DNA from 2 places in the Kocuria sp. HSID17590 genome. Region 1 is predicted to be linked to the other one. Evidence: predicted binding sites of a transcription regulator. Region 1 holds the regulator's gene; the other holds the start of a gene.
The links. The regulator LexA, encoded in region 1, represses DNA repair genes until DNA is damaged. The targets are predictions, from matches to a motif close to TCGAACANNTGTTCGA.

Region 1 (15,283 bases):
ACGCGGACAACAAGCTCTACGGTCAGCTCGGTCAGCTCGCCCCGGTCAAGCGCCGCAACGACCGGCTGCAGATCGCCGTCGGCGGCTGCCTGGCCCAGAAGGACCGCGCTACGATCGTGGAGAAGGCACCGTGGGTGGACGTGGTCTTCGGCACGCACAACATCGGCTCCCTGCCGGTGCTGCTGGAGCGAGCCCGCCACAACGAGCAGGCCCAGGTGGAGATCCTGGAGGCTCTGGAGACCTTCCCCTCCGCGCTGCCCACCAAGCGGGAACAGGCCTACGCCGGATGGGTGTCGATCTCCGTGGGGTGCAACAACACGTGCACGTTCTGCATCGTCCCGCAGTTGCGCGGCAAGGAGAAGGACCGGCGGCCCGGAGACATCCTCGCCGAGGTGCACGCCCTGGTGGACTCCGGCGCGGTGGAGGTGACGCTGCTCGGGCAGAACGTGAACTCCTACGGCGTCGAGTTCGGAGACCGCGGCGCGTTCGCCAAGCTGCTGCGCGCGTGCGGCGACATCGAGGGGCTGGAGCGCGTCCGGTTCACGAGCCCGCACCCGGCGGCGTTCACGGACGACGTGATCGACGCCATGGCCGAGACCCCCAACGTGATGCCGCAGCTGCACATGCCGCTGCAGTCCGGTTCGGACCGCATCCTGAAGGACATGCGCCGTTCCTACCGCTCGAAGAAGTTCCTGGGGATCCTGGAACGGGTCCGCGAGCGCATCCCCGGCGCGGCCATCACCACGGACATCATCGTGGGCTTCCCCGGGGAGACGGAGCAGGACTTCCAGGACACGCTGGACGTGGTGGCCGCTTCCGAGTTCTCCTCGGCGTTCACGTTCCAGTACTCGGTGCGCCCGGGCACCCCGGCCGGTGAGATGGCGGACCAGGTTCCGGCCGCCGTCGTGCAGGAGCGCTTCGAGCGCCTCACCGCACTGCAGGACGAGATCAGCGCCCGCCTGAACCGTGGACTGATCGGTTCCCGCGCCGAGATCCTCGTGAGCGCGCAGTCGGGTCGCAAGGCGGAGAGCACCCACCGGCTGTCGGGCAGGGGCCGCGACCAGCGCCTGATCCACTTCAGCGTGCCCGAGGGTGCGCCGCAGCCCCGGCCCGGGGACGTGGTGAGCGTCCCCGTGACGGGGGCCGCCGCGTACCACCAGCTCGCGGATCCGCGTGACGCCTCCGAGTACGAGCTGCGCCGCACCCGCGGCGGGGACGCCTGGGAGGCGGCGCAGGCCGAGTCCTGCGCCGCGCCGTCGTCGTCCGGAGCCCCGGGGGCAGTGGGGCTCGGGATGCCGTCCCTGCGGAGACCCTGAACCGTGGCAGCAGTGGACGAGCAGGCGGGCCCCGACGGCGTGAAAGATCTGAGGGCGCCAGAACCGGGCCCAGACGGCCCGCCGGTCGTGGCCGTCGTGGGTCCCACGGGCACCGGAAAGTCCGACCTCGGGATTGCCTTGGCGCACCGGCTGGACGGCGAGGTCGTCAACGCGGACGCACTGCAGCTCTACTGTGGCATGGACATCGGCACGGCCAAGCTCCCGCCCGAGGAGAGGGGCGGGGTGCCGCACCACCTGCTGGACGTCCTGGAGATCCACGAGGAGGCCTCGGTCGCCGCGTTCCAGCGCGAGGCCCGCCGTGCCATCGCGGAGATCGCAGGACGAGGCCGCGTGCCGATCCTCGTGGGAGGTTCCGGTCTCTACGTCCGCGCAGTGCTCGACGACATCGAGTTCCCGGGCACGGACGCCGGCATCCGTGCGCGTCTCGAGGCGGAGCTCGCCCGGGACGGGCGGGGACCGCTGCTGGAACAGCTGGCCGCCGTGGACCCGGAGTCCTCCGCCCGGGTCAAGGACGAGCGGCGGCTGGTCCGGGCGCTGGAGGTCCACGAGCTCACGGGTCGACCGTTCACCTCCTTCATGCCGCGGCGCCGGTACGTGCGCCCCACCGTCCAGGTGGGCCTGGGCATGGACCGGGAGGTCCTCACCGAGCGCCTGGCCCGTCGCGTGGACGTCATGCTCGAGCGCGGCTGGCTGGAGGAGGTGCGTGCCCTGGAGGCGCGCGGTCTGCGCGAGAGCCCCACGGCGGGCAGGGCCCTGGGCTACCCGCAGCTGCTGGCCGTGCTGGACGGCACCCTCGACCTCGAGCAGGCGCGCGAGCAGACCGTGGCGGCGACGCGCCGGTTCACCAAGCGGCAGCGCACGTGGTTCGGCGCCGACCCGCGCGTCCACTGGCTCGACGCCGCCGCCCCCGTCGGTGTGGCGGAGCTCGCGGACCGCGCGCGGGCCGTGCTGCGCGGTCAGTAGGATGACGGCCATGACGGAAACGAGTGGGACAACGGGCCGCGCCGCGCACTGGCCGGAACTGGCGGGAGTGCGCGTGCGCAAGGCGCACGGCACGGGCAACGACTTCGTGGTCTTCACGGACCTGGACGGCTCCCTGGACGTCTCCGCGGACACGGTGGCCGCGGTGTGCGACCGGCACCTGGGCCTGGGCGGTGACGGTCTCATCCGCGCCGTGCGCGCCGAGCACGTGCCGGAGGGCCGTCGGCTCGCCGAGCGGTCGCCGGACGTCGAGTGGTTCATGGACTACCGCAACGGAGACGGCTCGCTCGCCCAGATGTGCGGCAACGGCGTGCGTGTGTTCGTGGACCACCTGGTGCGGGAGGGCCTCGTCGAGCTGTCCCGGGGCGCGCGGCTGCGGATCGGCACCCGGGCGGGTGTCCGCAGCGTCGCGCGCACGGCGGACGGGTACGCGGTGGACATGGGCCCCTGGAGCTTCGAGCACGGCGACGCCGCCCGCGAGCGCGGTTCCGACTGCCTGGTCTCGGTCTCGGGCCTCACGGTCCAGCGCCCGGGGATCTCGCTGAGCATGGGCAACCCGCACACGGTCGTCGCGCTGTCCGAGGGAGAGAAGCTGGACGCCCTGGACCTGCACACCGCGCCGGTCGTGGACCCGGCGCCGGCGGACGGCACGAACGTGGAGTTCGTGGTGCCCCTGGAGCACGACGACGACGCCGTGGGCCGCATCGAGATGCGCGTCTACGAGCGCGGGGTCGGGGAGACCTACTCGTGCGGCACGGGGGCGTGCGCCGCCGCGGCGGCCACGCGCTTCTGGGGCGGGCCGGACTCGCCGGACCGCTGGTTCGTGCGGGTCCCCGGGGGAGTCCTCTCGGTCACCTTCGTCCCGGCCCCGGACGGTACGGAGCACGTGGTGCTGGCCGGCCCGGTGCGGGTGGTGGCCACCGCCGAACTCGTGTGAGGCGCGGGGCGGCTGTGCGGCGTCGTCGTTCCCGCCACACCGCGGTGGCCCGTCGTCCCATGGTGACCCGCCGCACCCATGACGACCCGCCGCACCATGACGGCCCGCTGGGCAAGGGCGACCCGCTGCACCCGCGGTGATCCCCGCGGGTGCACGGGGATCAGTCCCACGGCACGGTGACCAGTTGCGCTGCGAGGATCAGCTGCGCTGCGCCACCGCGGTCAGTCCCGCTCCACCGCGATGACCCGGAAGCCCTTGTCCGTGGCCGCGCGGCGCACGTGGAACTCCTCCGGCAGGGTCTCCCGCAGCCACCGCTGGAGGGTGTCGCCGCCGAGGTTCTTCTGCACCACGAGCCACGCGCTGCCGCCGGGAGCGAGCCGGGGCAGCCACTGGGCGAGGATCTCGTGCAGGGCGTCCTTGCCCACGCGGATGGGCGGGTTGGACCAGATGGTGTCGAAGGTCCGCTCCGCGGGGACGTCCTCGGGCAGGAACGTCTGCACGCCCCGCAGTCCCAGCTCCTGCGCGTTGGCCGAGGTCAGGGCGAGGCTGCGCTCGTTGACGTCCACGGCCGTGACGCTCGCCTCCGGATCGGCCTGGGCCAGCGCGATGCTGAGCGGGCCCCAGCCGCAGCCGATGTCGAGGAACGAGTGGCCCCGGGGATCGGGGACGTTGCGCAGCAGCGCCGCCGTTCCCTTGTCGAGGGCCCCGGGGGAGAAGATCCCCGCGTCGGTGCCGACCTCCACGGTGCGTCCCCTCAGCTCCACGGTGATCCGGCGCGGCTTCTGCGCCACGGCGGGGTCGGAGACGAAGTAGTGCTGCGCGGAGGGCTCGGGGGTCATGGCTCCACATGGTAGTGCCCGCCCGGGTGTGTCGGTGCCCGGCGCTAGACTGGCAGCACTGACCACCCCTCCCGAACACAGGAATACATGACTGAATCTCACACCCACCGGGACGCCGCGCCGCAGGACTCCGCGCAGCCCGGTGACCTGACCGGCCCGGAGCTCGAGGACGTCGTCTCGAGGGTACTGGCCCGCGCACGCAGCCGCGCCGAGGCCCCCCTGGCGGGAGTCGGCTCCGATCCGGCCCACGGCGACGACGCCGAGACGGAGAGCGGGGCCCGCACCGGCCGCGAGCACCTGGGGCGCGCCCGGGAGCTGGCCGCGGAGAACGAGTACCACGGCGTCGGCGACGGCGACCAGCAGGACCTCGCGGAGCGCCACGCCCTGCGCCGCGTCGCGGGGCTGTCCACGGAGCTCGAGGACGTCACCGAGGTCGAGTACCGCCAGCTGCGCCTGGAGCGCGTGGTGCTCGCCGGCGTCTACTCGAGCGGCACCCTGGCGGACGCCGAGAACTCCCTGCGGGAACTCGCAGCCCTGGCGGAGACCGCCGGCTCCGAGGTCATGGACGGCCTGCTGCAGCGCCGCGTGAACCCGGACCCCGGGACGTACCTGGGCTCCGGCAAGGCCCTGGAGCTGAAGGACGTCGTGGCCGCCACGGGCGCGGACACCGTGGTCGTGGACGCCGAGCTCGCCCCGTCCCAGCGCCGCGCGCTGGAGGACGTGGTCAAGGTCAAGGTCATCGACCGTACCGGGCTCATCCTGGACATCTTCGCGCAGCACGCGAAGTCCAAGGAGGGCAAGGCACAGGTCGAGCTCGCGCAGCTCGAGTACATGCTTCCCCGCCTGCGCGGCTGGGGCGACTCCCTCTCGCGTCAGGCCGGCGGCCGTGCCGCGTCCGGCGAGGGCATCGGCAGCCGCGGACCCGGTGAGACCAAGATCGAGCTGGACCGCCGTCGCATCCGTCAGCGCATGGCCAAGCTGCGCCGCGAGATCGCCGGGATGAAGCCCGCGCGCGAGACCAAGCGGCTGAACCGCAAGCGCAACGCAGTGCCCTCCGTGGCCATCGCCGGCTACACCAACGCGGGGAAGTCCTCGCTCCTGAACCGGCTCACGGACGCCGGGGTCCTCGTGGAGAACGCACTGTTCGCCACGCTGGACCCCACCGTCCGCAAGGCGGAGACCCCGGACGGCATCGGCTACACCCTCGCGGACACCGTGGGCTTCGTGCGCTCGCTGCCCACGCAGCTGGTCGAGGCGTTCCGCTCCACGCTGGAGGAGGTGGCGGACGCGGACGTGATCGTGCACGTGGTGGACGCCTCCCACCCGGACCCCGAGGGCCAGCTCAAGGCCGTGCGTGACGTTCTCACGGACGTCGGTGCCAACGGCATCCCCGAGATCGTGGCGCTGAACAAGGCGGACATCGCGGATCCCGTGGTCCTCGCGCGGCTGCGCAACCACGAGAACCCCTCGGTGGCCGTCTCCGCCCGCACGGGAGAGGGGGTCGAGGAGCTGCAGCGCCTGATCGCGGCCGCCATCCCGCGCCCGGACCACGAGCTGGAGCTGCTGGTGCCCTACGTCCACGGCGAGGTCGTCTCACGGCTGCACGCCCAGGACGCCGAGATCCTGCGCACCGAGCACACGGAGGACGGCACCCGGCTGCACGTGCGGGTGCGGGAGGACCTCGTGGCGGACCTCGAGCCCTACCTGGTCCCGGACGCGGAGGATCCCGCCGGCGCATGACCTCCGTGTTCATCGACGAGACCGGGAAGGACATCTCGGACGTCCGCCCGGAGTCCCTGCCCGGGGGCGCGGACGCCCTCGAGCTGCTGGACGCCGCCGTCGCCGCACTGGGAGGCCAGCGGCGCGACGGGCAGCGTTTCATGGCCGCGAAGGTCGCCGAGGCGCTGGAGACCCGCAGACACCTGCTGGTACAGGCCGGAACGGGCACGGGCAAGTCCCTCGCGTACCTCGTTCCGGCGCTGCGCCACGCCCGGGACGCGGACAAGCCCGTGGTGGTCGCCACCGCCACGCTCGCCCTCCAGTCCCAGATCACCGGCCGGGACGTCCCCCGTCTGCTGGACGCTCTCGAGGACGAGCTCGACGAACGCCCCACCGTGGCCCTGCTCAAGGGCCGTTCCAACTACGCGTGCCTGCACAAGGTGGAGGGCGGCTACCCGGAGGACGACGACGCCGCGCTGTTCTCCGTGCCCGTCACGGCCACCGGTGGTGCCAGCTCCGGGGCGGAGCGTCCCCTCGGCGGGCTCGCCCAGCAGGTGGTGCGGCTGCGGGAGTGGGTCGAGTCCACCGAGACCGGTGACCGGGACGACGTCCAGCCCGGTGTCTCGGACGCCGCGTGGCGCCAGGTCTCGGTCACCGCGAAGGAGTGCCTGGGGCGCAAGTGCCCCCTCGTGGAGGAGTGCTTTGCCGAGCGGGCGCGCGCCCAGGCGGGAGAGGCGGACGTGGTGATCACCAACCACGCGCTGCTCGCGATCAACGCCTTCGAGGGACTCTCGGTGCTGCCCGAGCACGACGTCGTGATCGTGGACGAGGCCCACGAGCTGCGCGACCGTGTCACGGGAGCCGTGACGGCGTCGTTGTCCGCGGCGGCCGTGCGCGCGGCGGGAACCGGCGTGCGCAAGCACACGGCCGCCTCGGGTGAAGCGCTCGAGCGCGCCGCCGAGGCCTTCGACCGCGCCTTCGACGACGAGCAGTCCGGGCTGCTGCCCCGCGGCTTCACCGAGGAGCAGGTCTACGCGGTGCGGGGAGTCCAGGACGCGGCCCGCACGGGTCTGAGCGAGACCAAGGGGGAGAGCAAGGGAGAGGACGCCGGCCGCCACGCCGCGCGGTCGCGGCTCTCCGAGCTGCTCGACACCGCCGAGCGGATGCTGGGCGCGGACACCACCAGGGACGTCCTGTGGGTCTCCCGGGTGGGCAGGTGGAGTCCCGGAGCCGGGTACGTGGGGGCCGGCCCGGGGGAGCCCGCGACCCTGAACATCGCACCCCTCAGCGTGGCCGGGCCCCTGCGGGAGGGGCTGTTCGACGGCCGCACCGTGGTCCTGACCTCGGCCACGCTGGCCGTGGGCTCCTCCTTCTCGTCGGTCGCCGGATCGCTCGGGCTGCAGGGCCCAGGAGCACCGAAGTGGCGCGGCGTGGACGTCGGCAGCCCCTTCGACTACCGCAGCCAGGGCATCCTCTACGTGGCGAAGCACCTCGCGAAACCGGGTCGCGGGGTCTCGCACGAGCAGCTCGACGAGCTGCTGGAACTCCTCGAGGCGTCCGGGGGTGGCGCACTCGGTCTCTTCTCGTCCCGCCGCGCCGCGGAGGACGCCGCCGAGGCGCTGCGAGAACGGACGGAGCTGCCCATCCTGTGCCAGGGGGACGCCTCCCTGCCCTCGCTCGTCAAGGAGTTCACGGACGACCCCGCGGCAAGTCTCTTCGGCACCATGAGCCTGTGGCAGGGGGTGGACGTTCCCGGTCACTCCTGCCGACTCGTGGTGATCGACCGGATCCCGTTCCCGCGCCCCGACGATCCGCTGGGCACCGCGCGCACGCGTGCCACCGAGCGGGCGGGGGGCAACGGCTTCATGGCGGTCTCGGCCGCCCACGCCGCGGTGCGCCTCGCGCAGGGCGCCGGGCGACTGATCCGTTCGAGCGGGGACCGTGGCGTCGTCGCCGTGCTGGACTCCCGCCTGGCCACGGCCCGGTACGGAACCTTCCTCACCCGTTCGCTGCCACCACTGTGGCGCACCACGGACCGGCAGACGGTCCTCGGCGCGCTGAAGCGCCTCGACGCCTCCTGACGGAACCTCCGGGCAGGGCGTGGCTGTGTGGTGGGCCGAGGCGGGTACCGGTCACGACGACGCTGCCCCGGCTTGATGGTCCCGCTGGCGGGCACGCGTGTGGCACCGCCGTTCCGGTGACGGCAATGCACGGAGGCTCCGCGCCCCTGCTGCTGTGAGGCGCCACATGAGCGGGCGCCACGAGGCGGTGACGCGGCGCGGTGACTGGTTGTGCGGGCGGGCCTACAGGGCCCGGAACACTGAGACGACCTTGCCCATCACGGTGGCGTGGTCACCCAGGATCGGCTCGTAGCGCGTGTTCTGCGGCAGCAGCCAGGTGTGTCCGTCGCGCTGGCGGAACGTCTTGACGGTGGCCTCGTCGTCCAGCAGCGCGGCCACGACGTCGCCGTTCTCCGCCGAGTTCTGCTGGCGCACGACCACCCAGTCGCCGTCGCAGATGGCGGCGTCGATCATGGAGTCGCCGGAGACCTTCAGCATGAACAGCTGGCCGTGGCCCACGAACTGGCGCGGGAGGGAGAAGACGTCCTCGACCGACTGCTCGGCCGTGATGGGACCGCCGGCCGCGATGCGCCCCACGAGCGGAACCGAGACCATGGCGGAGGACTCGTCCGCGGAGGGGAGGTCCCCGATCGTGTGGACGGCCGGGGACGGGGCACGCCCCGCCGTCTCCCCACGGGCGTCTGGAGCATCCTGCTCGGCTCCCAGGTGGCGGTCCAGCTCCTCGGCGCTCAGCGGCCGGAGCATCTCCATGGCACGGGGGCGGCGGGGATCGCGGCGGAGGTAGCCCCACTTCTCGAGCTGGCCGAGCTGGTGCGTGACGCTGGAGAGGGAGGCCAGGCCCACGATGTCCCCGATCTCCCTCATGGACGGCGGGTAGCCCCGCGAGGCGATGGAGCGCTGGACGGCGGCCAGGATCTTGGCCTGCCGCGGGGTGAGCGAACGCGCGCGGGTCTCGGCCGCGTGGCGTTCCGGGGAAGAAGTGCTCACGTGCGGGGTCCTTTCACCGTGTCACGCGGTGCGACGGTGTCCCAGGGGGACGGCGCGGCGCCGGGGCGCTTATGCGTGTCGGAGACGTGGGGTCGACTGACTGCTGTGTGACCTCGAGCTTAACCCGCGCGAGGCCGTCGATTCAAATATGTGTTCGAAAACATCCTCGACAGCGTTCGTACATCCGTGCTAGAACTGAACCCTGCCATTCGAAGATGTGTTCTACGAAGGCAGTACAGGATTCGAACACCGTCACCGGGAGGTGGCGCCGCCCCGATCACCAGGAGGTTGTCATGACCGCACTCATCATGCCGAAGTCCCTACGTCGCGGTGCCGCCGCACCCGTGTCCCGCATCTCCCGGGCCGTCCGTCGCCCGGCCTCGGTCGCCGCTCCGGCAGCCACCCGCGGGGCGAGCACGGTGCGCGCAGCCGGTGCGAGTGCCAGCGTGCGCCGCACGGACGGTGGGGGCGCAAGCACCGGCTCCGGCGTGCACCTCACGCGCCGTGGGCGCTTCTTCCTGATCGGGCTCCCGTTCGTCACCGGTGCCGCGGCGCTGCTCGTGGTCGCCGCCGTGTTCCTCCTCCCCGCGACCGTCAAGGCCTCGACCGACAGCGTGACGGAGCCGGTCACCCGCAGCGTCACAGTGCAGTCGAACCAGACCCTCTGGGAGATCGCCGCCTCGGCGGACCCCCAGCGCGACACCCGCGAGGTCATGAGCGACATCGCGGAGCTCAACGGGCTCTCCTCGCCCTCGCTCACGGCCGGACAGGTCCTCGAGGTGCCAACCCGCTGATGCCCTCCTGGGCCGGGGATCCCGGGTCGGAGCAGACGACGCCGGTGCGCCGTCGTGTTCGACACCTCGGAACCGCGCGGAGAAGTTCCACGGAGAATTTCCACCGAGAACTTCGACGGAGAAGTTCATAGACTGGAGCGGTGAATGATCCTGCCGCACCCCTCGACTCCCTTCCGCTGCGCGACGACCTGCGCGGAATGTCCCCGTACGGGGCTCCCCAGCTGCAGGTCGCGGTCGCTCTGAACACGAACGAGAACACGCATCCCGTGCCGGGCGAGGTCGTGGAGGCCATCACCCAACGAGTGCACGAGACGGCGGCGTCCCTGAACCGTTACCCGGACCGCGACTTCACAGACCTGCGCCGCGCACTCGCCGACTACCTGGGGCACGGTCTCACCGAGGACAACCTCTGGGCGGCCAACGGCTCGAACGAGATCCTGCAGCAGATCCTCCAGGCCTTCGGAGGGCCTGGCCGCTCCGTGCTGAGCTTCGTCCCCACCTATTCGATGTACCCCCTGCTGGCACTCGGCACCGGTACGGAGTTCATCGCGGGGGACCGCGCGGAGGACTTCTCCCTCTCGGCGGAGTCGGCGTCGCAGCAGGTGCGGGCCCACGCACCGGACGTCGTCTTCCTGTGCTCACCGAACAACCCCACGGGCACTGCGCTGGGCCTAGACGTGGTCCGTGCGGTGTACGAGGCGGGAGAGGCCACCAACACCGTGGTGGTCGTGGACGAGGCGTATGCCGAGTTCGCCCGTTTCGGCACGCCGTCCGCCCTGACCCTGCTGGAGGGCCGGCCCCGGCTGATCGTGACCCGCACCATGAGCAAGGCCTTCGCACTGGCCGGGGCGAGGCTCGGGTACTTCGCGGCGGCCCGCGAGGTTGCGGATGCCATGCGGCTCGTGCGCCTGCCCTACCACCTCTCGAGCGTCACCCAGGCGACGGCGCTGGCGGCGCTGGCGCACCACGGGACACTGCTCGCCACGGTGGAGGACGTCAAGATGCAGCGGGACCGGATCGTGGACGAGCTCAAGCGCATGGGTCTGACCCCGGCGGAGTCCGATTCCAACTTCGTCTTCTTCGCGTGCCACGGGGACGCGCACGAGATGTGGCAGGCGCTCCTGGACCGGGGCGTCCTGGTGCGCGACGTCGGCATCCCCGGTCACCTGCGCGTCACCGCCGGCACGGAGGCCGAGAACACCGCGTTCCTCGAGGCCGTGGAGGACCACCTGTCCGTCCGCTGACGCGGCACCCGGGCCAGGCGGGGCGAGGCCCGCAGCCAACCGGGACCGCCCCGGCGGGAATTGCCCCGCGCTGAACGAGGGGCCCGCGTCCACCCGGGCCGCGAGGAGGTCTCGTTAGCCCGGTCAAGCCGGTCGGAGGGCCCGCCTAGACTGGAACGGTCCCGTGAAGGGTCGCGGGACGCGAACACCAAGGAGTCATCGCAGCACATGAGCGCAGCCGAGAACCAGCGAACCGCCACCGTGGAGCGCGTGACGAGCGAGTCCACGGTGCGCGTGAGCGTCAACCTGGACGGCACGGGGACGTCGCGGATCGAGACGACCGTCCCGTTCTACAACCACATGCTCACCGCCCTGTCCAAGCACTCCCTGATCGACCTGGACGTCCAGGCGCACGGTGACACGGACATCGACGTCCACCACACCGTGGAGGACACGGCGATCGTGCTCGGAGAGGCGTTGCACGAGGCCCTCGGGGACAAGCGCGGGATCCGCCGTTTCGGGCAGGCCACCGTGCCGCTGGACGAGGCCCTGGCCTCCGCGGTGGTGGACGTCTCCGGCCGCCCGTACACCGTGCACCTCGGCGAGCCGGAGGGGCAGCAGTACCACCTGATCGGCGGTCACTTCACCGGGTCCATGACCCGTCACGTCTTCGAGTCCCTGGCCCACCACGCGCAGCTGTGCCTGCACGTGGAGCTCCTCCGCGGCCGGGACCCGCACCACATCGTCGAGGCCCAGTTCAAGGCCCTGGCGCGTGCGCTGCGCGAGGCCGTGGAGCTGGATCCGCGCATGGCAGGCTCCATCCCGTCCACGAAGGGCGCACTGTGAGCGGGGTGGACACCGGAGTCCGTGACGCTCCCGACGTCGTCGTGCTGGACTATGGGGCCGGCAACGTCCGCTCTGCGGTCCGGGCGCTCGAGGAGGCCGGGGCGCGCGTGAAGCTCAGCGCGGACCCCCGCGACGTCGCGGACGCGGACGGGCTGCTCGTCCCGGGCGTGGGTGCCTTCGAGGCGGTCATGTCCGGGCTGCGCGCCGTGGACGCGCCGCGTCTGATCGACCGTCGTCTCAGCGGCGGCCGGCCGGTCCTGGGCATCTGCGTGGGACTGCAGGTCATGTTCGAGCGCGGTGTGGAGCACGGCCGCGAGTCCGAGGGACTGGGCCAGTGGCCGGGGACGGTCGAACGGCTGGCCGCTCCCGTGGTTCCCCACATGGGCTGGAACACGGTGCAGCCTCCGGAGGGTTCCGTGCTGTTCCGCGGGCTCGAGGACGAGAGGTTCTACTTCGTGCACTCCTACGGGGTCCAGGACTGGGCGTTCGACCAGAGCATCGAGCAGATGTCCCCGCCGGCCGTCACCTGGGCCGAGCACGGGGCCCCGTTCGTGGCCGCCGTCGAGAACGGTCCGCTGAGCGCCACGCAGTTCCACCCCGAGAAGTCTTCGCACGCGGGCATCGCACTGCTGCGCAACTGGCTCGACACGCTCCCGCGCACCGGCCGCATGCAGGGGCGCATGCCCGCAACCGGATCGGAGGCCACCCCGTGACACCCTCACTCCTGGTGCTCGTGGCGGGGGCGTTCTTCGTGGGAGGCGCCATCTCGTTCCACCAGCAGCGCAAACCCCTGTGGTCGGTGGTCCTGATCGCCGTCATCGCCGCGGCACTCATCGGCTACGGGGCGTACTCGTGGTCCGTGAGCGTGTGAGGCCCCGCCGCCGAGACGTCCCCGGACACCCATCGACACCCTGACCGCGCCACCCGGCGCTGACGCGAGGAGAGACATGACAGAGACCACCGAACCCCGCCTCGAGCTGCTTCCGGCGGTGGACGTCCAGGGCGGACAGGCCGTGCGCCTCGTCCAGGGCGAAGCGGGTTCCGAGACCGGATACGGAGATCCGCTGGAGGCCGCGCGCTCGTGGCAGGACGCCGGGGCCGAGTGGCTCCACCTGGTGGACCTCGACGCCGCGTTCGGCCGCGGCGACAACATCGAGGTGCTGCGTCGTGTGGCGCAGAACCTCGACCTGAAGATCGAGATGTCCGGGGGCATCCGCGACGACGAGTCCCTGGAGCGTGTCCTGTCCCTGCGGCCCGCGCGCATCAACCTCGGCACCGCGGCTCTGGAGAACCCGGAGTGGACGCGTCGGGTGATCGCGGAGCACGGGGACCTGATCGCCGTGGGGCTGGACGTTCGCGGCAGCACGCTCGCGGCGCGTGGCTGGACCCGTGACGGCGGGGACCTCTGGGAAGTCCTCGACCGGCTGGAGGCGGACGGCTGTGCACGCTACGTGGTCACGGACGTGACCAAGGACGGCACTCTCCGTGGCCCGAACACCGAGCTGCTCGCGGAGGTGGCGCGACGCACGGACAAGCCCGTGGTGGCCTCCGGCGGCATCTCTTCGCTCGAGGACATCGCGGCACTGCGCGAGCTCGTGTCCACGGGCGTCGAGGGCGCCATCGTGGGCAAGGCCCTCTACGCGGGGCGGTTCACGCTCTCCGAGGCACTCGACGTCGCCGGTCGCCCCGGTGCCTGAGACCCCGCACGCCCGCCCCCTGCCCCCGCACATCGCCGCCCAGCTGCGGTCGGCGGGTGGGCCCACCGACACCGGCGGTCAGGCCTGGGAGGGGCGGAACCTGGGGGAGGGCACGAGCCACACCCACCAGTTCCCGGAGGATCCCGGCACCGCGGACCGGCAGCTCGAACGAGCGCTCACCGCGTGGCGTGAGGGGCGGCTGGGCGAGCAGGACGTCGTGGCGGCCCTCGGCTCCGCGCGCGTCTTCGTGCCCATCGTGGCGCGGGTCTCCCAGTCCCACATCACCGAGGACGGGCTGGTCTCCGACAAGGAGGCGGACATGGCCCTCGTGAGCCTCACGGCGTCGGACGGCCGCGCGGCCCTTCCCGTCTTCACCTCAACCGCCGCGCTGCAGGCGTGGAACGCGCAGGCCCGTCCCGTGGCGGTGGAGATCCGCCGTGCGGCACTGTCCGCGGTGCAGGACGGCTCCGCGATGCTCGTGCTGGACCCCGGAACGGACCCGGCGTTCGTCGTGCGCCGGCCGGCCCTGTGGGCGGTCGCGCAGGGGCGGGACTGGACTCCGTCCTACCGGGACTTCGCGGTGGACGACGCCGTGATGCGCGCGGGTCTCGGTCTCGACGGCGTGCAGGCCGCGCTCGCCGGGCCGGGCCGCGGCGTCGCCGCCGTCCGCGCGGACGGGACCGCTCTCACGGGCGGGGGCGAGGGCCCGGAGCTGACCGTGACCCTGCAGCTGCGCGCGGGCATGTCCCAGGACGAGGTCCGGGCCGCCGTGGAGCGCTACCAGCAGCGTCTCGCTGCCGAGCAGGTCATGGCGGACGCCGTGGACTCCGTGGAGCTGCGCCTCACCTCCTGAGGAGCCTCCCGCGCAGAGAGAACAGCGGGAACGGCCCGCGACCGGAGTGGTCGTGGGCCGTTCTCGTGAGGCGTTCTGCTCGTTGCGGGTTCTGCGCCTGTTCTGCGCGGGTGTCAGCCGTAGACGGGACCGGTGAACTTCTCGCCGGGGCCGGCGCCCGGGGCGTCCGGGAACGGGGAGGCCTCGCGGAAGGCCAGCTGCAGGGACTTCAGGCCGTCACGCAGGGGTCCCGCGTGCTGCGAGCCGATCTCCGGAGCGGCTGCCGTGACGAAGCCGGCCAGCGCCGTGATGAGCTTGCGCGCCTCGTCGAGGTCCTTGAGCTCATCGGCGTCCTCGTCCGCGGCCAGGCCGCACTTCACGGCGGCGGCGCTCATGAGGTGCACCGCGGCGGTGGTGATCACCTCCACCGCGGGAACCTCCGCGATGTCGCGCATCTGCCCCTGGACCGCGTCCACCGCGTCATCGGGGAGGCCGGGGGTCTCGGCGGGGTGCTCGTGGTCGGCGGGGGCGGTGCCGGGGGCGTCGGTGAATTCGTAGCGCTCGGAGCGCGGTGCGTCGGACATGCGTCCCACTGTAGAACAGCGGCGCCGCGCGGACAGCGGGGCGACGACGGCGCACGGCCCGTCCGGCGTCGCCCCCGGGTTTTCCTCGGCCCCCCCTTCCGGGCGGGCGCCGTCCGGGAGTGCGCGGTCCCGCCCCACACGGCCCCGGGTGGCCGAGTGGGGCGTCGGTGCGCTACGATGGACGGCAGTGTGCAAGCGGAGGCGACTCCCACCCGTTACCGACAGCCCCCGAGAGATCGAGGAGCAACAGGTGTTCGGGTTCGTGACCGAACGAGCACTTCCCGGCCAGTCCGGGGAGAGTGCTCGACTCATCGGTCCCCAGTGTGGTTCCCCACCTCCGCTCGCGCGTGCCGCAGCGGAGGTTTTTTCGTTGCGGTCGAGGACCCGACAGCGGGACAACCCACGAACCTAGGAGCTTGGCATTAG
Region 2 (15,283 bases), on a different contig from region 1:
TCCGCGGTCACGGCCTGGCCGGGGTGGGCGTAGCGCACGGCGTTGCTCAACACCACGGGCAGCTGTGCCCGGTGCCCGATCTGGAGCATCCGCACCGCGTGGCCGGTGCTCAGGGGCGCTCCCTGGGGAGAGAGGTGGGTGGCGGTCTCCACCACGAGGGTTCCCGGGGGCAGCACCCGGCGCCACCGTTGCAGGGCGGTGCGCGCGGGCTGGTAGTGGCGCCTGGCGAGCAGCCTGCCGACGTCCGAGTCCGGGCCCACCAGGACCACGAGCCCGGGTTCCTCGTGCGCCGCGGCCCGGTGGACGTGGCGGGCCAGCTGCGCGGCGGTGAGGCCGATCGGGTGGGCGGGGAACCGGTCGTGGGCGCGGTGCGCGGCGGAGACCACGCGGCACAGTGCGGCGTAGCCGGCCCCGGCGTTGTGCCCCGTGGCCAGCACGACCACGCGCCCGAGCACCCGGGGCGGCAGCGGGCGACGTCGCTGCCCACCGCGGGTGCCCGCCGCACCCGTCCGACCTGCCTGGCCTGCCGCGCCCGCCCGACCCGCCCCGCCGACACGACCCGCCCCGAGCAGCGCGAGGTCCACCCCCAGCACGGGAGAGATGCCGTGCTCCCGGCACGCCAGGACGTGCTTGACCGCGCCGTAGAGGCCGTCCCGGTCCGTGCACGCGAGGATCTCCGCCCGCTGCTCCGCCGCGGTGGCCGCCAGCTCCTCCGGGCGCGCCACACCGTAGTGGGCGCTGAAGGCGGAGGCCACGTGGAGGTGAGGGAAGTGCATGGGTTTATTCGAATCTTTATTCGAATATCTGTCAAGTGCTGCGGGACCCGGTGGAGCGCCTCCAGCCCGCCCCACCTGCCACTCAGCCAAGGGTCACCCCGAGCAGCTGCCACCGGTCCGAGACCTGGTTGCGCACGAGCCGGAAGGTGCAGGGCGCCGTCGTCCCGCCCTGCAGCGCCTGGACCTGCCACAGCTCCCGGTCCACCATGCTCGTGCGGGACTCCCGTGGCACGCGGTCCTCGGATTCCCACCAGTTCCGGCGTTCGTACCACCGCACGGGCGGCTCCACCACGCGGTGCACGCGCCCCCGGTGGACCACCTCCCGGGGCACGCCGGCACCGTCGCAGCGCACGACAACCTCGGCCGCTCCGCCCTCGAGGGTGAGATCACGCCCCCGCCGGGTGGACGCCGCCCTGACACCCGCGCCGATCACCGGCACCGACTCCCACGGGTCCTCCCAAGACCCGATCTCCGCACTCTCCAGAACCGTCATGACGTTCCACCCTCCCCGGGTATTCGAAACTTTATTCGACTCCTGAGACGGTGCCAAGGCTGTCCGACACGCATAAGCGACCCGGCACACTCCACCCCACCGCACCCTCTACCCGGAATACCCCGCCCGCCCGCGAAGTTCTCCCGGCAGCCGGCACCACCCCTGGTGGCCGGAGCACGGGAGAAGGAGCAGGAAATGACACGCATCGCAGTCCTGGGTGGCACGGGATACGCCGGGAGCAGCATCGCGGCGGCGGGTGCCCGGCGCGGGCACCGGGTGACCGTCTGGAGCAGGAACGCCCCCGAGCACCCGGTGGCGGGCGTCGAGTACCGCACGGGCGACGTCGCCGACCCCGCCGTGGTGGCCGCGGCCCTGGAGGACACGGACGTGGTGCTCACGGCTCTGTCCCCGCGTGGCACGCTCGCGGGAGAGGGCGTGATGCGCGCCGTCGAGAAGGGCATCGCGGAGCAGGCCATGGCCCGCGGCATCCGCTTCGGAATGGTGGGCGGCGCGGGCTCCATGCGGGTCAGCGAGGGCGGCCCGAAGGTCTACGACGCCCCGGACTTCAACCCCGAGTGGCGCCGGGACTCGGTGGAGATCGAGGCCGTGATGGCCGATCTGGCAGCGACCCCCGAGTCCTTCGACTGGTTCGTGATCTCCCCCGCAGGCGAGTTCGGCGCGTGGAACCCCGGCGAGCGCACCGGTTCCTACCGCACGAGCAGCGAGGTGCTGCTCACCGACGAGTCGGGGCGTTCGGTGATCTCCGGGGCGGACTTCGGGGAGGCGTTCCTCGACGAGGTGGAGCGCCCCGCCCACCACCGCGAGCGCTTCGGGGTGGCCTACTGAGCGGTCGACGACGGCGCGCGGCCCGCAGCCGGCGCGGGCGGCGGGGTGGGGCGTGGGTGGCGGGTGGCGCGCTGCTGGGCCGCGTGGCAAGGCGCCCCAGCTTCTTCAGCACCCGCGCGCACACCGTTCCCGCCTCCCCTGCGTCCTCGGCTCCCCCGGACCCCAGCAGTGCCTCAGTACCCCAGACCCCACTGCCCCAGACCCACGCACCCTTGCTGCGCCCACGGTGCCCCCAATCCGTGTCGCGCGGCGTCATGCGCGGCGGGCCCCGGGTTGTCCTCCCCGCGGCGTGTGTGGTTGTGTGACCGAACAGGAATCACGAGTTCCGGCCCAACAGCCCTGGCTGGCCGGACGGCAACCCTCTGACGCTGTCGTGGGGTGCCCCAGGTGATGATTCGGCCCGTGACCACACCGGTGCGGGCAAGGACGGCGTCCGGTTCCCCTGCGCTTCGTGACGCCTCGGTCTGAAGGACTGTTCATGGGCAACGCCGCACCCGGCCGCACCGACGAGACTCTTCTCTCCCGCCCCGCGGGCCCCGTTCCATCGAGTGGCGGGCACGACGACGCCGCACGCACCGCCGCTGCCGGGGCGCAGCTCCCTGGCACACCTCTCTCCTCTAACCCCAGCGCCCCTCCCGGCACCACCCCCGGCGTGTCTCCCGCTGCTGCTCCCGCCACCCTGCGGGCCGCGGGTGCGGCGGTGCGCTCGAAGAAGCGGGTGCTGGCGGCGTCGTTCGTGGGCACGACCATCGAGTGGTACGACTTCTACCTCTACGGGGCGGCGGCCGCCCTGGTGTTCAACCACTACTTCTTCCCGCAGGGTTCGGGCGTGGGGACGGTGATCGCCTCGTTCGCGACCTTCGCGATCGCGTTCTTCTTCCGTCCGCTGGGCGGGATCGTCGCGGGCCACCTGGGGGACCGGATCGGACGCAAGGCGCTGCTCGTGGCCTCCCTGCTGGCGGATGGGGCTGGCGACCACGGCGATCGGCCTGCTGCCCGGTTTCGATCGGATCGGCTGGGCCGCGGTGGTGCTGCTGGTGGCCTGCCGCATCCTGCAGGGGCTCTCCGCGGGGATGGAGTGGGGTGGTTCGGCCGTGCTGTCGGTGGAGCACGCCCCCTCCGGGCTGCGGGGGCTGTTCGGCTCGTTCACGCAGGTCGGCTCGGCGGCGGGGATGCTGCTGTCCACCGCGTTCTTCGCCGTGGTGCAGGCCGCGACCACCCCGGAGCAGTTCCAGGCGTGGGGCTGGCGGGTGCCGTTCCTGTTCTCGGCGGTGCTCGTGGTGATCGGGCTGGTCATCCGCGCCGGTGTCACGGACGCCGAGGAGTTCCGCGAGGTCAGGGCGGAGGAGAAGCGCGCCGTCTCCCCCGTGCGCGAGGTGCTGCGCGAGTACCCCCGCGGGGTGATCGTGTGCATCGGCCAGCGCATGGTCCAGCCGGCGATCTTCTCGATCCTCACGGTCTACACCCTCACCTACGTGACCCAGCACCGCGGTCAGAGCCAGTGGGTCATGGTCTCCATCCTGATCGCGGCGGCGGTGGGCATCGTGGGCGGACCCCTGTGGGGGTGGCTCTCGGACCGTGTGGGCCGCCGCCGGATCTCCGGGATCGCGGCCGCGCTGGTCGGCGTGTTCGTGTGGCCCTACTTCCTCTTCCTCGACCACGGCCCGCTGGCCCTGCTGCCGTTCATGTACCTCGTGGGCCTGGCCGTGCTGCACGACAGCATCTACGGCCCCCAGGCCGCGCTGTTCGCCGAGCAGTTCCCCGTGCACCTGCGCTACTCGGGAGTCTCCCTGGGCTACCAGGTGGGCACGATCCTCTCGGGCGGACTGACCCCCATGATCGCCGCGTGGCTCGTGGCCCGCGGCGGCGGCACCCCGTGGCTGCTGTGCGGCTACCTCAGCGTCCTCGCCGTGGTCTCCGTGGTCACCGCCCGCATGGCGCGGGACTCCGTGGCCGATGGCGCCCGGGCCGTCCCCGCGGCCGTCGCCGCCCCGGTCCCCGCCTGAGCACCCCGGCCGACGACGTCGTCCGGCGCCGGCCGACCTCCCCTACCACCACCCCTCCCCGTGAAAGGACCTCCATGCCCCGCCCGCTGCTGTTCAACGCGTTCGAGATGCCCGTGCCCGTCCACCAGTCCCCCGGGCTGTGGCGCCACCCCGAGGACGAGTCCCGCAACTACGCCTCGCCGGCCCACTGGGAGCGTGAGGCGAGGACGATCGAGGCCGCGGGCTTCCACGGCATCTTCCTCGCGGACGTCCTCGGGCTCTACGACGTCTACGGGGCCAGCCCGGACGCCGCCCTGCGCGGCGGGGTGCAGGTCCCCCAGCTGGATCCCCTGCTGCTCGCGCCCCTGCTCGCGCGGGCCACGGAGCACCTGGCTGTGGGGGTGACCGCCTCGGTGACCTACGCGGCGCCGTACGACCTCGCCCGTCGCTTCGCCACCCTGGACGCCCTCACGGACGGGCGCATCGCGTGGAACGTGGTGACCTCCTACCAGGAGTCCGCCGCGCTCAACCTCGGGCTGGGCACGCAGCTGCCCCACGACGAGCGCTACGACCGCGCGGACGAGTACATGGACGTGGTCTACGCCCTGTGGGAGGGCTCCTACGAGGAGGACGCGTACACCGCGGACCGGGACAGCGGCGTCGTCGTGGATCCCGCAAAGGTGCGCGGCGCGGGCCACCACGGCACGTACTTCGACGTCACCGCCCCCTCCCTGACCGCTCCCACCCGCCAGCGCACCCCGTACCTCTTCCAGGCCGGGGCCTCCCCGCGCGGGCTCGCGTTCGCCGCGAAACACGCCGAGGCCGTCTTCTTCTCCGGGCCCACGCCCGAGCACGTCGCCCGGTGGACTGGCAGGCTCCGAGAGGAGGCCGAGACCGCCGGGCGCGATCCCCGCTCCGTCAAGGCGTTCACGAACGTCGCCGTCGTGGTGGCCGAGACGGGTGACGCGGCCCGCGAGCGCCTGGCCGAGTACACCCGGTACGTGGACGTGCCCGCGGCCCTGGCCCTGTTCGGCGGGTGGACCGGGGTGGACCTCTCCGACGCGGACCCCGACGCCCCGCTGGAGCACGTGGAGACAGACGCCAACCGTTCGGCGCTCGCGTCCTTCACCACCATGGACCCGGACGCCGCGTGGACCCCGCGGCGCGTGGCGGAGTTCGTGGCGATCGGGGGCCGAGGTCCCGTGATCACGGGCTCCCCGGAGGAGGTCGCGGACGAGGTCGAGCGCTGGGCGCGGGTCGCGGACGTGGACGGCTTCAACGTCAACGCGTGCGTGCGCCCCGCGGACTTCGAGCGCTTCGGGCGCTTCGTGGCGCCGGTGCTGCGCGAGCGCGGGCTGCTCGAGCCCGCCCGCGGCACGTCCGACGACGACGCCGTGTCCTCCGTCCGCTCCGCCCGCGAGGTCTTCGGCGGGGCCGGGCCCCGGCTGCCGCGGGACCACCCGGGGGCGGCCCACCGCCGCTGAAGGGGCCCGGCGTCAGCCTGAAGCCGCCGTACGGTGGCCTGCTCGGACGGCGCCCCGGTTCGGAGTCCCGCCCCTCGGACGCTCACTCCGCCCGGCGCCGTCGTTCCCCGTCCCGTGCGGACGTCACGAGGCCCCCGGAGGCTCGGCCATCCAGAGGCACCGAGACCCGGAGCAGCGGCGGCCCGCAGTCGCACCCACCGCCCCGGACGCGCCCGACCCCGCCCGGCGCCCGTGGGAACGGGGCCGGGCGGGGTCGCCTGTCTGCGGGGAACGGGAGGGCGCACCGGGTGCGGTACGCCGCTCTTCCCGAGTGCTCAGGGCTGCGCGGGCAGCACGTACCGGCCGGTCCTGTCGGTGGCCAGGGCGAGGGAGGAGATGTACTGGACCTCGCCGTCGGGCCCCGGCTCGTTGGAGCGCAGCATGTCCGGGCGCTCGAAGTCCAGGCCGGTGACGTGGCACGTGAGCAGCTCGTCGGAGGGGTTGCCGTCCGCGTCCGTGTAGGGCAGCTCGATCCCGTCGTCCGTGCGGCGCAGGTAGTAGCGCCCGCGGGTGGCGATCGCCGTCACCGGGGTGGCCACGAGGGCGATCAGCACCGCGAAGATCGGGGAGAAAGGGGCGATCCCGGGTCCGAAGGCCCCGAAGAACATCGCGATCGAGATCCCGGCGGACAGCCCCAGGGAGACCAGGCCCACGGGGTTCCAGTTGTGCAGCATGCCCCGGCGGAATTCGGGGACCTTGGGCGAGAGGCCCAGCACGTGCTTGTTGACCACGATGTCCGTGGCCACCGTGACGATCCACGCCATGGCGCAGTTCGCGTAGAAGCTGAGCACCGTGTTGAGGAAGTCGAACATGTTCAGCTCCATCAGCGTCAGCGCGATCGCCAGGTTCACGCCCACGAACACCAGGCGCCCGGGGTAGGTGCGGGTCACGCGGGTGAACGAGTTGGTCCACGCCAGGGACCCGGAGTAGGCGTTGGTCACGTTGATTTTGATCTGGGAGATCACCACGAGCACCACCGCCAGCACCATGGCCAGCCACCCCGGCATCATGTGCTGGTAGACGCCCAGGAACTGGTGGACGGGCTCGTTGGCCGTGGCCGACGCCGCGGGGTCCAGGCGCGCGATCAGGTACACCGTGATGAACAGCCCGGTGATCTGCTTGGCGGCTCCGAAGACCACCCATCCCGGCCCGGCCAGGATCACCGCACGCCACCAGGCCACGCGGTTTTCCGCCGTCTTGGGCGGCATGAAGCGCAGGTAGTCGATCTGCTCCGCGATCTGCGCGATCAGCGAGAGGCACACGCCCGCGGCGAGCATCACGGCGGCGAAGCTGGGGCCCTGCCCGTTCTCACCGCGGTAGTCCAGGAACTCCCCCACTGAGGAGGGGTCCGAGACCACCAGGTAGCCCACCGGGATCACCATCAGCACGAGCCACAGCGGGGTGGTCCACACCTGCACCCGGGCCAGGGACTTCATCCCGTAGATCACCAGCGGGATCACGATGATCGTGGCGATCGCGTAGCCGACGGGCTTGGGTATCCCCAGGCCCAGTTCGAGCCCCTGCGCCATGATCGAGCCCTCGAGCGCGAAGAGGATGAACGTGAACGTGGCGAAGATGACGTTGGTGATGATCGAGCCGTAGTACCCGAAGCCGGAGCCGCGGGTGATCAGGTCCAGGTCCAGGTTGTAGCGGGCCGCGTAGTACGCCAGCGGCAGACCCGTCACGAAGATGATCACGGCCGCCACCAGGATCCCCAGCAGGGCGTTCGTGGTGCCGTGGGCCATGCCGATGTTCGCGCCGATCGAGAAGTCGGCGAGGTACGCGATGCCACCCAGCGCGCTCGTGGCCACCACGCCCGGGCCCCACTGCCGGTAGGAGCGCGGGGCGAAGCGCAGGGTGTAGTCCTCCAGGCTCTCCTTCGCGGCCGAGCGGGCCCCACCCGCCGCGACGCCGGCCGCTGCGGCCTCGGCACCCGCACCCGGACTGCTGCCCGTACTGGTGCCGGGTGGTTCCGAGGGGGAGAGTTCACTGCGGGATTCCACGTCCAGGGACATGCCGCCGTCCTTTCGTCGCTCACGGGAACGGACCCCGGAGCGGGATCCCCACCGGGCGGTGCACGCCCGGGGATCCGCGGCGTCCGCGGATGCCTCGATCCTGGCGGGGTCATGTTTCCGGCATGTTGACGGCGTGCGTGCGGCGTGTGACGCACGAGGCCCCCGTGTAACGATCTGTCGACGGCGCACCGCTTGCGGACGGGTGATCTGGCCGACGGGGGCACGTCCTGGTGCAGGCACGCGTCACGGCGTCGGGGCACGACGGCGCGGGGCCGCGGCGTCGCGAACGACCCGGGCGGCGTCGTCCCCTGGGGCGGCACGGCCGCAGCTGCCGGTGGCACCGCGGTGCCCCGCGCGAAGGGAACGTGCGGCGGCGTCGTCGGCGAAGGTGGCGCTCAGGCCTCGAAGAGCGGGCGCCCGAGGTAGTCCGCCGGGTCCTGCGAGACCCCCGGAGGCACGACGAAGAGCCCGGAGCCGGTGTGGCGCAGGTACTCGCTGAGCGCGTCCTGGCGGGCGAGCTTCTTCTGGATGGGCACGAAACCCGTGGCGGGGTCCTTGACCATGGCGATGAAGAACAGCCCCACGTCCATGTTGCCCACGGTGTCCGTGCCGTCCGCGTAGTTGTAGCCGCGGCGCAGCATCTGCACGCCGCCGTTGGTGTCCGGGTGGGCCAGGCGCACGTGGGAGTCCTCGGGCACGATCGGCTGGTTGCCGGAGCCCATCATCCCCAGGTCCACGGGCGTGAACTCCTCGCCGCCGGACAGCGGCGCCCCGCTGCCCTTGGTGCGCCCGATGATCTTCTCCTGCCCGGTGAGCGACTCGCGGTCCCACGTCTCCAGGATCATCCTGATCCGGCGGGCCACCAGGTAGGTGCCGCCGCGCAGCCAGGAGTCGTCCGTGACCCACACGTGGTCCTCGATCGCCGAGGCGTCCTCCGCCTTGAGGTTGGCGGTGCCGTCCTTGAAGCCGAAGAGGTTCCGGGGCGTGGCCTGCTCCGTGGAGGTCGAGGAGGTGCGGCCGAAGCCCAGTTGCATCCACCGGGTGGAGACCACCCCGAAGCCCATGCGGATCAGGTTGTGCACCGCGTGGACGGCCACCTGCGGGTCGTCCGCGCACGCCTGAATGCACAGGTCCCCGCCGGTGCGCGCGTCCTCGAGCTGGTCCCCCGGGAAGTGGGGCAGCTCGATCAGGCCCTCCGGCATCCTGGACTTCAGGCCGAAACGGTCCTTGCCCGAGGAGTCCTGGAACAGGGAGCGCCCGAAGCCCACCGTGACCGTGAGGTGGGCGGCGGAGAGGTCGTGGGCCTCCCCCGTGTCCTGGGGCGGGGCGTACTCGGAGCCGCCGTCGAATCCCGTCTCGGTGACGTCCAGGCCCTGGGTGATCCGCCGGCACGCCGCCGTCCAGTCCTTGAGCAGCTCGATCAGCTCGTCACGGTCCTTGGTGAGCACGTTCAGGGACGCGAAGCACAGCCGGTCCTGCGCGGGCGTGACGATCCCGGCCTGGTGCTCGCCGTGGAAGTCCACGACGTCGTCCGGGGCCTGGTCCCCCAGCGTGTCCTGCAGCGCGGCAACCGCGGGAGGCCCCGCCACCCCCAGGCCCGCGCCCACGGCGAGCGCCCCGGCGCCCGTGCCGAGCAGGGCGCGCCGGGAGAACCCGCGGCGGGTGGTGGTGGGGTGCTCGTCCCGCGGTGCCTCGCTCATGCTGGTTACTCCACGACCTTGTCGGTCACGGTGGACAGGGGCTCGGACAGGGCGTTGACGGCGTCGGAGAGCTCCTTGACGTCGTCCTTGCTCAGCTTGTCGTAGGTCACGAAGCCGTCGCCCTCCTTGTGCTGGTCGAGCAGCTTCTGGAGGTCCTCGAAGCGGGTCTTGAGGGTGGAGTCCAGCTCCGCGTCGCGCTTCTTGAGCAGCGGGGAGAGGTCCTCGTACGCGATCCGGGCGCCGTCCACGTTGGCCTGGAAGTCCCACAGGTCCGTGTGGGACCAGGTTTCCTCCTCGCCGGTGACCTTGCCGGTGGCGACCTCGTCGAGCAGCTCCTTGGCGCCGTTGGAGAGCTGGTCCGCGGTGAAGGTGATGTCGCGGGTGCGGTCGTAGAGGGTCTGGGTGTCCGTGACGAGCTGGTCGGCCAGGGTGTCTCGGTCCTTCTGCGCGAGGGCCGTGTACCCGGTGGCCGGCGGCCACAGGTCCTTCTCGATGCGGTGCCAGCCGGTCCACTTCTGGCCCTCCTCGAGGTCCGCCTCGCGCAGGTCCAGCTTGGGGTCCAGGTCCCCGAAGGACTCGGCCACGGGCTCGATGCGCTCCCAGTGCATGCGCACGGGGGCGTAGAGCTCGCGGGCCTTGTCGTCGTCGCCGTTCTTGTACGCCTCGGCAAACTCCTTGGTGCCGGAGAGCAGCTGCTCGGTCTGGTCCTTGACGTAGGACGCGTACTGGCTGGTGGCCTGGTCCTTGAGCTGGCTGTCCTGGGCGTCCGCCTGGTCCCCGGCCTCGCCCTTGGTCACGGTGAAGTCCCCGCGGATGCCGTCGCCGACCATCCCGGGCTTGCACGCCGTGAAGTACTTGCCCTCCGGCGCGGAGACGGTGAGGGTGCGGTTCAGGCCGGGGGCGATGTTCTCCACCTCGCCCACGATGCGCAGCCCGTCCTCCCCGAGCAGGTAGAACTCGGTGACCTTCGAGCCGTCGTTCTTGACGTCGAAGCGCAGGGTGCCCGACGGCGCCTCCGTGGCGGAGACCTCGCACGTGTCGTCGGTGCTCGTCACGGAGATCGTGCCGTCCTCCTTGCCCCCGGACTGGTCGTTGGGCTGGCACGCGGAGAGAGTGAAGAGCAGCCCGGTGGCGGTCACCAGGGCGGGAAGGGTCATTGCGGTGCGGGGCATGGTGGTCCTCGGTCTCGGCCGTCGACGGCGACGGCGGTGGGATGGGTCGGTGAGTTCTGGCTGCGGGGCGTGTGGCCGTGGTTCAGCCCACGGTTCAGGCCGTGGTGGTCGTGGTGGCGTCCGGACCGGGGGCCTGGGCCGCGCCGGCGGGGACGGTGGTGCTGCCCGACGTCGTGCCCACGGCGGGCGCGGCAGCCACGGCCGTGGAGGACGTGGCGGCGGCGTCGGACGTGGCGCGCGACGTCGTGCCCGCCGCGGCGGGCCGGGCGCGTCCCGAGCGGGAGCGGCGGATGAACAGCGGCATGACGATCAGCACGTACAGCCACCAGGCCGCGAACTCGAGCCACGTGGTGGCCGGGGAGAAGTTGAATACGCCCTTCAGCAGCACGCCGTACCAGCTGGTGGGAGGAATCGTGGCGGAGAGGTCGAAGGCCAGGGAGTTGAGCCCAGGCAGGATCCCGGCCTCCTGCAGGTCGTGGAAACCGTAGGCGAGCACCCCTGCCGCGACGATCACCAGGAACCCGCCGGTCCAGCGGAAGAAGGTGGACAGGTTCAGCCGCAGCAGCCCGCGGGTGATGGCCCACGCGATGAGCACGGCCACGAGGATCCCCAGCACCGCGGCGAGCGCGGGGGCGAGCATCCCGCCGGAGCTTCCGGTGGCCCGGGTGGCGGCCCACAGGAACAGGGCGGTCTCGAGCCCCTCGCGGCCCACGGTCAGTGCACCCAGGACCACGATGCCCACGGTGGAGCCCTGCACGGCCAGTGCGGCGCGGGACTCGAGCTCGTGCTTGAGGTTGCGGGACGCGGCGGCCATCCAGAAGATCATCCACGTCACGAAGCCCACCGCGATGATGGACAGCGAGCCGCCGATGGCCTCCTGGGCCTCGAAGGTCAGGGTGGAGGGGCCGAACGTGAGCAGCGCGCCGAACCCCAGGGCCACGAGGATCGCCGCAACGACCCCCGTCCACAGGGGCTTCAGGGCCGAGTGCTGCCCCACCCGCTTGAGGTATCCGATGAGGATCGCGACGATCAGCGCCGCTTCGAGGCCCTCACGCAGGCCGATCAGAAATGTCTGGAACATGTCCCCGTCTTCCACCCATGAGGTTAGGCACACCTAAGAATCTCGGCTCAAAGTACCACGGGAACGCCGCCGTTCCGGGGCTCGCGGGGGTTTGTGCGGGGACGTGTCAGCCGTGTCGCAACGGGGCGGCCACGGGGGCGAGGACGGCCCCCGTGAGCCGGGTCAGGTCCTGCGGGGCGAGCCCCACGTCCAGGCCCCGGCGACCGCCCGAGACGTAGACCCGTTCCAGGTCTGCCGCGCTCTCGTCCACCACCGTGGGCAGCGTGGTGCGCTGGCCCAGCGGGCTCACCCCGCCCAGCACGTACCCGGTCAGGCGCTGCACGTCCGCCGGCTGCGCGAGCTTTGCCTTCTTGGCGCCCAGTGCGGCGGCCGCGGCCTTGAGGTCCGCGCGCATCTCCACCGGCACCACGCACACCCCGAAACCGTCGTGGTCGAGCTCCACCACGAGGGTCTTGAACACGCTGCGGGCCTCCACCCCCAGCTCCTGGGCGGCCTCCAACCCGTAGGACTCCGCGCGCGGGTCGTGCTCGTAAGCGCGCTCCTCGAAGTCCACCCCCGCGGCCGTGAGCTGCTGGGTGGCCGGGGTGGCCGATGCGCCGTGCTTCTTCTTCGACATCTCGCTCTCCTCTCGTGCGCCATCCGGGCGGTGTCCGGCCCGCTCTGGGGCGGCACCCGGTGCGCTTGGGTACTGTGGTGAGCAGCCCGCGCGGCGAGAGACCCGGTTGCGGACCTCCCCACGACCTGCGGGGTCACGGTCCACGAGCCTACGACCCTCCCGCCGCACGGACGAGTGCTCCCCCGGCACCGCCCCCGTCTCCTCCCCGTCCCGTGCGCACCGCACGCCCCACGGCAGGCCCGCGACGATCCCCCGATCACCGCGCACCACCGCCCCGGGCCCCTGGCGCACCCGGCGGCCGGCTGCGCGGGGACGCCCCCACCAGGACCCAGGAGGTTCGGGACGTTGGCCACCACCCCCGCCCCCGGCACCACCCCGCTGACCGAGCCGCACCCGGCGGCCCTCGAGCGCTTTCCCGCCGCCGACGCCGTCCCCCGGCGCCGGCTGCTCCTCTTCCCCCATGCCGGCGGCGGCGGACTCAGCGGCAGGGCCCTGCTGCACCCCGGCACCGAGGTGCTCGTCCACCGCCGTCCCGGGCGCGAGTCCCGCATGGGCGATCCCACCCCCGTGAGCGTGCGCGGCGCCGTCGACGAGGCGCTGGCCGTCCTGCTCCCCGTGCTGGACGCCGATGACGTTCCCACCGCGGTCCTCGGCCACTCCTTCGGCGCGCTGCTGGCCGCGGAGTTCACGGCTGCCCTGGACCGGCTGCGCCCGGGGCGCCTCGAGCGCGTGGTGCTCTCGGCCAAGGCCACCCCGCCGGCCCCCGACCCGCAGCTCGCGGCGATCATGGAGGACGACGGCGCGCTCGCCGCCTGGCTGCTCGCTCTCGGCGGCACCCCCGAGGAGCTGCTCACCGATCCCGGGCTGCGCGAGATGGTCCTCGCCCCGCTGCGCGCGGACCTGCGCGCCTCCCTCTCCTATGACGGCGAGCCCCCGCACCTGGCGAGTCCAGTGCTGCTCGTGCACGCCCGCGAGGACGGCGGCGCGACCGCCGAGGCCATGGCCGGGTGGGCGCGGTGCACGAGCGGGCCGGTGCGCACCCTGGAGGTCCCCGGCGGACACCACGGCCTGTACGAGCACCCGGACCTGCTCCACGCGGCCCTGGACGAGGCCACGGACGGCCCCCGGTGAGCGCGCGGACCGCCACCGTGGCCCAGCCCGTGTGGGCGCAGCTGCGCCGCCGGGTCCCCGGAGCACCCGCCGACCTGACCCTGCACGTGCTGCCCCTGGCCGAGGTCGCGGCGTGGGCCGAGTCCGCGACGGACTGCCTCTCCGCGGAGGAGCTCGCCCGCGCCCGCGGCATCCAGGAGACCTCCGCGCGTGAGCTGTTCGTGGTCTCTCGCGTGGCCCTGCGCCACGTGCTCGGCCACCGCCTGGGCTGCGCCCCCGGGGACGTCCCCGTGACGCACGACCCGCGCACCGGCGCCCCCCACGAGGTGCACGGCCGTGCCGGTGCCGTGGCCGGGCGGCGCGGAGACGCCGGCCCCGAGCTCGGCTGGTCCCCCGCCCTCGGGCAGATCCGCCCCGTCCACTTCTCGATCTCCCGCACGGCGGGTCTCGTGGCGGTGGTCACGGCGCAGCGCGAGGTGGGCGTGGACGTCGAGCGGCTGCAGAGCGAGGTGGAGACGGACGTGCTCCTGGACATCCTGCACCCCGCGGACCGCGCCCGGCTCGCGGGACTGCGCGGGCGGCGTCGTCGCGTGGCGGTGACGCGCGCGTGGGTGCGCGTGGAGGCGCTCGTGAAGGGGTGGCGGACCGGCCTGGCCCGGGACCCGGCGAGCATCAACGTGGGGACCCGCTCCCGCGCCACCTACGGCCCGGACTGGACCGTGGGCGACGTCCGCACCACCGCGCGCGAGAACGCCCGGTTGGCCGTGGCATGGCGAACGGACCCCGCCCCGCAGGGCTGAGGTCCGTTCGTCGGGTGCGGTGCGCGCTACCGGGTGCTCACCGGGCGCTCGTCTCCGCACGACGTCGCGGCGGTGCCTTCTCGACCGGCACGACCGCGGCGGCCGCGCCCTTCGAGACCTTCGTGACCAGCCGCTCCAGCGGGCCGTTGCCCAGCGCCTTCTGCCAGGCCACCGCGAACAGCGCCGCGACCGCGATCTGCACGAAGTACCAGAACCACGGCGTGCCGTCCGTCCACACGAAGGCCAGGAACACCAGGTGGCTCACGTACAGGGTCAGCGTCATGGAGCCCATGGCGCCGAGCCAGGTCAGCCACTTGCCGATCACGCGGCTGAGCAGCAGGAAGACGCCCAGCGCGATCATGGCCATGCCCGCGCTCTTGAGCAGGGCGAACGGGGTGTTGGTGTGCGGCCCGGAGAGCAGCAGCCACAGGTTGGTGGTGTTCGGCATCTGAGGGTCCGGGCCGAAGGCCTGGATGTTCCACACGTCCTCCCACGTCATCCACGGAGTTGCCTGGAGCAGGGCGTCCTCGAGGTCGAAGCGCCACAGCATCAGCAGGGACACGCCCCAGCCGATCGCGGCCACCACGGCACCCACGATCACGAGCAGCACCTGCACCCGGTCCCGGGACAGGGGCAGCCGGCCCAGGGCCATGCCCAGGCAGATGAACGTCATCCACGGCAGCGCCGGGTAGGTGCCGGTGAGGAACAGCTCCGCGAGCACGGCCCCCGGGTCCGTGAACAGCTCCGCGTAGCTCGGGTTGCCGTAGACGTGCGCGGGCAGCACGGACAGGGACCACTGCATCACGAACGGCATGACCACCGCGAAGAACACCGAGGAGGCCAGCAGCCACCGCACGGTCATCAGCGTGAACGGGATGGCCACCAGGAACATCAGACCGTAGTAGATCAGGATGTTGTACACCGGCAGGTCCAGCAGGTTCACGGTCATGCCGATGAGGAAGAGCACGATCGCCCGGACGAAGATCGACACCCGGGCCCGGTGGCCCTCCCTGCCCTTGCGGGGGTGGCGGCCGCCGGTCATGAACGCGAGGCTCACACCGGCCAGGGTGGCGAACAGTGCGGCGGAGTGGCCCGCGAACAGGCTCCACTCCAGGGTGGGTTCCTCGTCCACGCCCTGGGTCGCGGGCAGCACGTGCACCGCGATC

Region 2: D8M39_RS02280 (DUF6504 family protein) is a predicted target of LexA. The motif match lies at 1,293-1,308, and genes of this name have one in related genera.

Annotation. Positions count from the first base shown of each region.
Region 1 is NZ_RBMB01000020.1:27,556-42,838, reverse strand. Features, by position in the region: gene miaB (tRNA (N6-isopentenyl adenosine(37)-C2)-methylthiotransferase MiaB) at 1-1,316, shown strand, start outside; gene miaA (tRNA (adenosine(37)-N6)-dimethylallyltransferase MiaA) at 1,365-2,300, shown strand; gene dapF (diaminopimelate epimerase) at 2,311-3,255, shown strand; gene D8M39_RS08450 (class I SAM-dependent methyltransferase) at 3,477-4,094, opposite strand; gene hflX (GTPase HflX) at 4,182-5,834, shown strand; gene D8M39_RS08440 (ATP-dependent DNA helicase) at 5,831-7,894, shown strand; gene lexA (transcriptional repressor LexA) at 8,117-8,881, opposite strand; gene D8M39_RS08430 (LysM peptidoglycan-binding domain-containing protein) at 9,175-9,675, shown strand; gene D8M39_RS08425 (histidinol-phosphate transaminase) at 9,816-10,919, shown strand; gene hisB (imidazoleglycerol-phosphate dehydratase HisB) at 11,127-11,744, shown strand; gene hisH (imidazole glycerol phosphate synthase subunit HisH) at 11,741-12,457, shown strand; gene D8M39_RS12735 (hypothetical protein) at 12,454-12,615, shown strand; gene priA (bifunctional 1-(5-phosphoribosyl)-5-((5-phosphoribosylamino)methylideneamino)imidazole-4-carboxamide isomerase/phosphoribosylanthranilate isomerase PriA) at 12,692-13,441, shown strand; gene D8M39_RS08405 (SseB family protein) at 13,434-14,294, shown strand; gene D8M39_RS08400 (DUF1844 domain-containing protein) at 14,408-14,857, opposite strand; gene infC (translation initiation factor IF-3) at 15,279-15,283, shown strand, end outside.
Region 2 is NZ_RBMB01000004.1:128,560-143,842, forward strand. Features, by position in the region: gene D8M39_RS02275 (DNA polymerase III subunit alpha) at 1-776, opposite strand, end outside; gene D8M39_RS02280 (DUF6504 family protein) at 859-1,269, opposite strand; gene D8M39_RS02285 (NAD(P)-dependent oxidoreductase) at 1,465-2,115, shown strand; SAM riboswitch class IV at 2,430-2,548, shown strand; partial or broken gene D8M39_RS13170 (hypothetical protein) at 2,594-3,010, shown strand; gene D8M39_RS02290 (MFS transporter) at 3,078-4,121, shown strand; gene D8M39_RS02295 (NtaA/DmoA family FMN-dependent monooxygenase) at 4,196-5,584, shown strand; gene D8M39_RS02300 (cytosine permease) at 5,899-7,638, opposite strand; gene efeB (iron uptake transporter deferrochelatase/peroxidase subunit) at 8,034-9,338, opposite strand; gene efeO (iron uptake system protein EfeO) at 9,344-10,510, opposite strand; gene efeU (iron uptake transporter permease EfeU) at 10,605-11,591, opposite strand; gene ybaK (Cys-tRNA(Pro) deacylase) at 11,698-12,207, opposite strand; gene D8M39_RS02325 (thioesterase II family protein) at 12,553-13,338, shown strand; gene D8M39_RS02330 (4'-phosphopantetheinyl transferase superfamily protein) at 13,335-14,117, shown strand; gene D8M39_RS02335 (DUF418 domain-containing protein) at 14,155-15,283, opposite strand, start outside.